2 regions of the Micromonospora sp. DT48 genome follow, and region 1 is predicted to be linked to the other one. Evidence: riboswitches for the same ligand, from Rfam matches in the RefSeq annotation. Region 1 holds a riboswitch; the other holds the start of a gene.

Region 1 (4,164 bases):
CACCGGATCGTCGGAGGTGTACGGCAGTACGGTGAACCCTTCGTCGACCAGTTCCTCGGCGGCGCGCAGCAGTTCCACCCCGTCGGGCAGCAGCGTCCGCTCGTCGCCGATCACCTCCAGCTTGATCCAGTCGGTCTCGAACGCGTCCCGGGCCAGCCGGGCCACCTTCACCGCCTCACTCGCCGTGTAGCAGCCAGCGGTGTTGGGCAGCAGCCGTACGCCGCATCGATCGAGCAGGTCCAGCAGGCCGCCCGAGCCACCCGGCACACTTTCCACCCGGCGCAGCGCCAGGGTGACCAGTTCGGTGCCCGAGGCCCGGATCGCCTGCTCCAGCACGTGCAGGTTGGCCGCACCACCGGTGCCGAGGATCAGTCGGGAGTCGAACCGCACACCGCCCAGCTCGAAGCCGGTCGCCTCGTTGTCCATCCGGCTCACCCGCCCTGGGCGGCGCTGAGCACCTCGACCCGGTCCCCGCCCCGCAGCACCGTCGCCGGCCAGCCCGCGCGCGGCACCACCTCGCCGTTGACCGCCACCGCCACACCGCGCTGCTGGCCGGTGACGTCTCGGACCAGGTCGGCCACCGTCAAGCCGTCCGGCAGGCTACGCCCGGCACCGTTAACCGTCAGTTCCACGTGTCAACCTCCGTCACTGGCTGGAAGGTGCTGCTGGTAGCGGTCACGCCCACGCCGCCCGGCAGGTCGTCGAACCGGTCCGGCCGGAAGGGCGCGAGCAGTGGCTCCGGCCCGCCACCTCCGGTGACCAGATCGGTGATCAGATCCGCGGTGACCGGGGTGAGCACGATCCCGTGCCGGTGGTGACCGGCGGCGACCAGCACGCCCGGGTGCCCCGGCAACGGGCCCAGGATCGGGGCGTTGTCCGGGGTGCCCGGACGCAGCCCCGCCGTCGTCTCCACCAGGTCGTACTCGGCGATCTCGGGCAGCAGATCCACCGCAGCCCGGAGCAGCCGCAACACCGCCCCGGCGGAAACCTCCAGGTCGGAGCGTTCCTCGACGGTCGCACCGACGACCACCTCGCCGCCCTCGCGCGGCACCAGGTAGACGTGCTCGCCATCGGCGTACCCCCGGATCACGTGCCGGAAGCCCGGCGGCGCGCCGTCGGGCGCGCGCAGCCGCAGCACCTGCCCCTTCACCGGGCGGACCGGCAGGCCGGTCAACGCCGCCGCACCGCAACCCGCGGCGACCACCGTCACTCCGGCCGTGATCTCCGACAGCCGGCGCACCGGCTCGGCGACCAGCACCGCTCCCGCCCGCTCCGCCGCCAGCCGCAGCGCCGGCACCAGCCGACGCGGATCGACCTGGTGGTCGGTGGCGGCGAGCGCGCCGCCGCGCACCCGGGGCGCCAGCGCGGGCTCGCGTTCGCGCAGCTGCGACGGGCGCAGCGGCGTCACCGGCAACCCCAGGCCCTGCTGGTACGCCCAGAGTCGGCGCGCCTCCGCGAGGTCGTCGGCGGTGAGCCCGACCATCAGCGTGCCCTCGGTCCGGTAGCCGATGTCGACGCCGGTCGCCTCGGTCAGTTCGGCGGCGAACCCGGGCCAGCGGCTGGCCGACTCGGTGAGCAGGCCGGTCAGCTCCCGCTCACCGAAGTACGCCTCGGCGACCGGCGCCAGCATTCCGGCGGCCACCTGCGAGGCACCCGATCCGGGTGCCGGGTCGTGCACGACCACCCGCAGCCCACGGGTGGCGCATCGCCAGGCGATGGCCCACCCGATCGGTCCGCCCCCGACGACTGCCACATCGGGTTGTGTCGGGCCGGTGTCGACGGACTCCCCGGTCACCATGTCAGCGCCCGGACCAGCTCGACGGCGGCGCGGGCGGGGTCGGCGGCTTGCGAGAGCGCACCGACCACCGCCACCCCGTACGCGCCGGCAGCCCGCAACTCGGCCACGTGCGCCGCCGTCACCCCACCGATGGCGATCACCGGGACGTCGACCGCCTCGACCACCGCCCGCACACCTGCCACGCCGATGGGCGGTGGCAGTCCGTCCTTTGTGGCGGTGGCCCGACACGGGCCCACGCCCAGGTAGCTCGCCCCGGCGGTGACCGCCGCGAGCGCGGTTGCCGGCTCCCGCGCGGTGGCGCCGAGCACGGCAGCCGGGCCGAGCACCTCGCGGGCCGCCGCCACGGGCAGGTCGTCGGCGCCGACGTGACCGCCGGCAGCCCCGGTGGCCAGCGCCATGTGCAGCCGGTCGTTGACCAGGCAGGGCACCTCGTACGGCGTGCAGAGAGCCAGCACCTGCCGGGTCAGCTCGTACGCCTGCCGGTCGGTCGCGGTGTCCTCGACGCGGACCTGCACCACGAGGTGGTCATGGGCCACCGGCAGCACGGCGCGGAGCACGGCGAGCGGATCGCGCCCGGGTCGGGTGTCGGTGATCAGATGCAGTCGTCCCAGGGACGGCACGGCAACACTCCTCCCTGCGCCGGCATTACCCGGATCAGGTTCGACGGTCGGGGGCTCACAACCCCCCTCTCAGCCCGGTGCACCGGGCTCCCGTGGGTTCGTTGGGTGTCACCGTACGACGTTTCACCGGCTCAGCCAAGCCCGTCCCACGCCGCGGCCTGGGCCGGAGCTGCACGTTCCGTGCTGGCGCACCGCGAGCCGATGGACGGGCGCAGCGCGAGTCGATGGACAGGACAGCGCTATCCCGGCGGACCGACGAACCGCGATCCGGTACGCCGAATTTCGGGCGGACCGGAGATCCGAGTAGCCCCGATATGCAGTGACTCGCACCGATAAGCAATGCGACCGTTACCAAACCGTTACGAGCATTCGCCTTGCCCGAAACTAATTCACGAACGCAAATAGAGTGATCGGTAGGGCTTGTCGCCACCCAGACCTCACTCGACAGGTATGGGCGCTCGGACCGACGCGGAGTGACCACCCCCGTCCACTCCGACCCGTCCCACCGACAGAGGAGATCTTCGTGCCCCGACCCAGTCAGGGGCGAGCAACGCTCGCCCCGTTGACCGTGGCGCTACTCGCCCTCGTACTCGTCCTGGCCGCCGCACCGGCCCCGATCGCCGCCGCCCCGAACGCCAACCCGGTCGCCGCGGCCGAGCCGTACTCCGTCCTGGTCTTCTCCAAGACCGCCGGATTCCGGCACGACTCGATCCCCGCCGGCATCACCGCGATCCAGCAGCTCGGCGCGGCGAACGGATTCAGCGTCACCACCACCGAGGACGGTGGCGCGTTCACCGACGCCAACCTCGCCCAGTTCAAGGCGGTCATCTGGTTGTCGACCACCGGTGACGTGCTCAACTCCAGCCAGCAGGCGGCCTTCGAACGCTACATCCGCGCCGGTGGCGGATACGTCGGCATCCACGCCGCGTCCGACACCGAGTACGACTGGGCCTGGTACGGCCAACTGGTCGGCGCCTACTTCAACAGCCACCCGGCCAACCAGACGGCGACCGTGAAGGTCGAGGACTACTCGCACGAGTCCACCCGGCACCTGCCGGAGCGGTGGTCCCGGTTCGACGAGTGGTACAACTTCCGCACCAACCCCCGCGCCCGCCAGGTGCAGGTGCTCGCCTCGCTCGACGAGCGCAGCTACAGCCCGGGCAGCGGCGCGATGGGGCACGACCACCCGATCGTCTGGTGCCAGAACTTCGACGGCGGTCGGTCCTGGTACACCGGCGGCGGCCACACCCAGGAGTCGTTCAGCAACGCCGAGTTCCGGCAACACCTGCTCGGCGGCATCCAGACCGCGGCCGGGGTGGTGCACGCCGACTGCGGCGCCGGCCGGGCCGCCAGCTTCGAGAAGGTGACGCTGGACAGCAACACCAGCAACCCGATGGAGCTGGACATCGCACCCGACGGTCGGGTCTTCTACATCGAACGCGACGGCCGGGTCCAGATCATCAAGCCGGACACCGGCCAGACCGTCACCGCGCTGCGGCTGAGCGTCTTCGCGGGTAACGAGGACGGTCTGCTGGGCATCCGGCTCGACCCGAACTTCGCCAGCAACGGATGGGTCTGGCTCTACTACGCGCCGAGCGCGGGCGGTTCCCGTAACTACCTGTCCCGGTTCACCGCCACCGGTGACACGATCAACCCGTCCAGCGAGCGGGTCGTGCTGGAGGTGCCCACGCAGCGCAACACCTGCTGCCACATGGGCGGGACGATGACCTTCGACTCGGCCGGCAA
Region 2 (4,164 bases), on a different contig from region 1:
CGCGCCATCACCACGAGTTGGGTCGCCACGGTGCCGTTGGTGGCCCACAACTTGACGCCGTTGATCCGGTAGCCGGTGCCGTCGGGCGTCGGCTCCGCGGTGGTGGCCAGGCGGGCCGGGTCGGAACCCACGTCCGGCTCGGTGAGCAGGAACGCCGACACCTCCCCGGCGGCCAGCCGAGGCAGGAAACGCCGCTTCTGCTCCTCGCTGCCGAACATCTTCAAGGGCTGTGGCACACCGATCGACTGGTGTGCCGACAACAGCGCACCGATCGCCGGACTCACCGAGCCGGCCAGCATCAACGCCCGACAGTAGTGCAGGTTGCTCAGGCCCAACCCGCCGTACTCCGGCCCGATCTTCATGCCGAAGGCGCCCAGCCGAGCCAACCCCTGGAACACCTCGTCGGGGATGCGCGCGTCGCGTTCGATCGCCGCTCCGTCCACTTCGGAAATCAGGTAGTCGCGTAACCGGCCGAGGAACTCCTCGGCCCGAGCCTGCTCCTGCGGCTGCGGGCGGGGCCACGGGTCGATCAGGTCGAGCCGCAGCCGACCCAGGAAGAGTTCCTTGCCGAAGCTGGGCCGGTCCCAGTCGGCCTGCCGGGCCGCCTCGGCGACCTGGCGCGCCTCCTTCTCGGAAACCTGACCCACGGTGTCCGCTGTGGACACCTGTGCCGGTGCGTCCGGCTCGGGTTGCCGGCCCGACCCGGCGGTGCGGTCGTCGGTGGCTGACGGACGGTTGTTCTCGGCGATGGCCACGGCAAACCCCCGGGCTCGATCCGGACAGTCGAACTGTTCCGCCTGTTCAGCAGGCTACCCGGGTTCGTTACCCAAAGGTAGCCACGGATATCCGCAGCGGCGTCGCCTCACTCCTCGGCCAGGCCGCTCGGGTCCTCCTCGTCGTCGACGTCCTCTCCCCAGCTGCGCCGGGCGAACGGCAGGACCGTCCAGAACGTCAGGAACCACAGGCCGGTGATCCCGGTGAGCAGGAAGGAGATCGGTCGGGGCAGCACGAAGTCGGTGATCAGCAGCACCGAACTCATCATCGCGATCAGCATGAAGCCGAGGCCACCGCTGGCCATCTTGTGCGCGAAACGCACCAGCTCCGGCTTACGCCCCTGCCGGAACAGCGCCCGGTGGAAGGCCACCGGCGAAATGATCATCGCGGTGGCAGCGGCCGCGGCGAGCAACGCGACGATGTAGACGTCCCGCTGGAACGGAGTCGTCTCGCCGAAGCCGGCACTGAACGGCAGGGTCAGCAGGAAGGCGAAGAGAATCTGCACGCCGGTCTGCGCGACCCGCAGTTCCTGGAGCAGGTCGGCGAAGTTGCGCTGCCAGCGTTGCCTCTCGGTTTCCTTCGACACCGCAAACCTCCGGGGGCTGCGCCGACCGTTGCTGCCGACGGCAACGCTGATGCCCCAACGGGTTCCACCCGAAACCCACTCGGCGGACGACGGCGAACCCGCTCAGGCCGATGGGCGGACCCGGGCCAGGATCGCCTCGGCCAACGGAGTCGGTGCCTCGTCCGGAATCCAGTGGGTGACCCCGGGCAGTTCGACGAAGCGGAAATCCCCGGTCACGTGCGCGGCGCACGCCTGCGCGGCGACCCGGCCGATGGCGACGTCACCGTCGCTCCAGACGTACGTGGTCGGCACCGTCACCGGTCCGGTCGCCGCCAGGTCCGCCTTCGACATCGCCCGGTACCAGTTCAACGCGGCGGTCAGCGCACCCGGCTGACGCATCGGATCGACGTACCCGGCCACCCGGTCGCCGTCACCGACGCCACGCAGCAGCCGACGCAGCCCGGCAGCGCCCAACGCCAGCAGCGTCTTCTCCGCCACCCCCGGCTGCCGGAACAGCAGCATGTACGCCGAGCGTGCCTTCTGCTGCGGGTCGTGCCTGAGCGCGTGTGCCATGGCAGCCGGATGCGGCACGGAGATCGCGGTCAGCGTGCGCACCCGGTCCGGGTGGGCGGCGGCCAACGCCCACCCCACCACCGCACCCCAGTCGTGCCCGACCACGTGCGCGGCGGGGACATCGAGAGCGTCCAGCACCGCCACCGCGTCGGCGACCAGCTCACCCAGCCGGTACGCCTCGACCTGGCTGGGCCGGGCCTGTGGCGAGTAGCCCCGCTGGTCGAGCGCGTAGCTGCGCAGACCCGCCGCGTGCAGGGCCGGCCGGATGCCCGCCCACTGGCCCGAGTGCTGCGGGAACCCGTGCAACAACAGCACCGGCTCACCCTGCTCCGGGCCGCCGCTGGTGACCTCGAACCGCAGACCTCGGGCATCGATGCGCATACCCGACAGCCTAGCCGTACGGGCGTGGCACGCCCGAACCCCGCGATCAGGCCAGGATCCCGGCGATGAACACCCCGGGTGACCTGCGAAGATCACGTTGCCGGTGGATCTTCGGTGGTGTTAGCGTCGGCGGGACAGACAACACCTCCGACAGGGGAGCGCACAGCGCTGAGAGTGCGGGTCCGCCCGCAGACCCTCCGTACCTGATCTGGGTAATGCCAGCGCAGGGAGTTCGGTCCACCTCCAGCCCGCCACCGTTCGGCGCCGCCGTCCGGGGCGTGCGTCTTGCCTGGTTCGTATCTGGACTGGGAGCGATCATCATGCAGACCACCGACAGCAACCGCTGGCGCACCATCGACATCGTGGTGGCCTCGGTCATCGCCGTCGCCTTCGGCGTCATCTTCTGGGCCTGGGGCCTGGTGTGGAGCGCCACCGACAGCGCCTTCAGCTTCTTCCCGCCGGCACAGACCCTCATCTACGGGGTCTGGCTGGTGCCGGCCGTCCTCGGCGGCCTGATCATCCGTAAGCCGGGTGCCTCGCTGTACTGCGAACTGTTGGCGTCGATCATCTCGGCCCTGCTCGGCAGCCAGTGGGGCGGCATCGTGCTGCTCCAGGGCCTGATGCAGGGTGTCGGTGCCGAGTTGGCCTTCGCCGCCTTCCGCTACCGCTCCTACCGGTTGCCGACGGCCCTGCTGGCCGGTGCGCTGACCGGTCTGAGCGCGGCGATCTTCGACTTCGTCTACTGGAACGCCGGACGCGACATCGCCACCTACCGGCTCCCCTACGCCCTGCTCACCATCGTCAGCGCCACGGTGATCGCCGGTGCGGGCGGTCACCAGCTCACCCGTGCCCTGGCCCGCACCGGCGTCCTCGACCGCTTCCCCGCCGGTCGCGAACGCACCCTCATCTGAGCGCGTGTGTGAGGAGGCCATGCCCTCCTCACACACGCGCAGCACGCCCCGGGGTCGGCGGGCACCAACCGCCGACCCCGGGGGTCGGGGTACCAGCGAGCGTCGAGGGAGGGCGGGCGGGATGGGCGGCGGGGTGACGTTGCGCGGTTTCGGCTGGCGGCACGCCGGACGACGTGCCTGGGCGCTACGCGGAGTGGACCTGCGGGTGGAGCGCGGCGAGCGGGTGCTGCTGCTCGGGCCGTCCGGGGCCGGCAAGAGCACCCTGCTGGCCGCCCTGGCCGGGCTGCTGCCCGAGGACTCCGGCGAACACGAGGGCACCATCGAGATCGACGGTCGTAGCGCCGCCGAGGCGCGGGAGCGGGTCGGCATCGTCTTCCAGGACCCGCAGTCCCAACTCGTCATGGCCCGCAGCGGCGACGACGTGGCGTTCGGCCTGGAGAACCGGGGTGTGGCGGCCGACCAGATCTGGCCCCGGGTGGACGAGGCGCTGCACCGCGTCGGCTTCCCGTACCACCGGGACCGGCCCACCGCGGCGCTCTCCGGCGGTGAGCAGCAGCGTCTCGCCCTGGCCGGTGTGCTGGTGCTGCGCCCCGACCTGCTGCTGCTGGACGAACCCACCGCCAACCTCGACCCGGCGGGCGCCGCCCTGATCCGCGCGGCGCTCACCCGAGCGGTGGACGCCGACACCACGCTGATCCTGGTCGAGCACCGGGTCGCCGAGGCGCTGCCCCTGGTCGACCGGGTGGTGGTCCTCGAACCCGGCGGCGGCGTCCGCGCCGACGGCCCACCGGAGGCGGTCTTCGCCGCACACGGCGACACCCTCGCCGCCGAGGGGGTCTGGGTGCCCGGTCGGGAGATCCCGCCACGCCGGGCCACCGGCCCGGCCGGCGAGGTGCTGCTCACCGCCGAAAAGCTCGGCCAACCGTCCCGGCTGGCCCCCATCGACCTGACCGTACGCGC

What was found. Region 1 has a riboswitch for thiamine pyrophosphate ahead of thiE (thiamine phosphate synthase). Riboswitches for the same ligand answer to the same signal wherever they lie in the genome.
Region 2: another riboswitch for thiamine pyrophosphate. It lies ahead of ACLQ2S_RS15070 (ECF transporter S component); the one in region 1 lies ahead of thiE (thiamine phosphate synthase).

What each region holds. Positions count from the first base shown of each region.
Region 1 covers NZ_JBNCLE010000004.1:72,952-77,115, forward strand. Annotated here, with positions in the region: gene ACLQ2S_RS01020 (thiazole synthase) at 1-426, opposite strand, end outside; gene thiS (sulfur carrier protein ThiS) at 432-632, opposite strand; gene thiO (glycine oxidase ThiO) at 623-1,798, opposite strand; gene thiE (thiamine phosphate synthase) at 1,792-2,418, opposite strand; TPP riboswitch at 2,413-2,522, opposite strand; gene ACLQ2S_RS01040 (ThuA domain-containing protein) at 2,942-4,164, shown strand, end outside.
Region 2 covers NZ_JBNCLE010000011.1:67,086-71,249, reverse strand. Annotated here, with positions in the region: gene ACLQ2S_RS15085 (acyl-CoA dehydrogenase family protein) at 1-665, opposite strand, end outside; gene ACLQ2S_RS15080 (DUF6328 family protein) at 863-1,360, opposite strand; gene ACLQ2S_RS15075 (alpha/beta fold hydrolase) at 1,463-2,293, opposite strand; TPP riboswitch at 2,436-2,541, shown strand; gene ACLQ2S_RS15070 (ECF transporter S component) at 2,614-3,204, shown strand; gene ACLQ2S_RS15065 (ABC transporter ATP-binding protein) at 3,326-4,164, shown strand, end outside.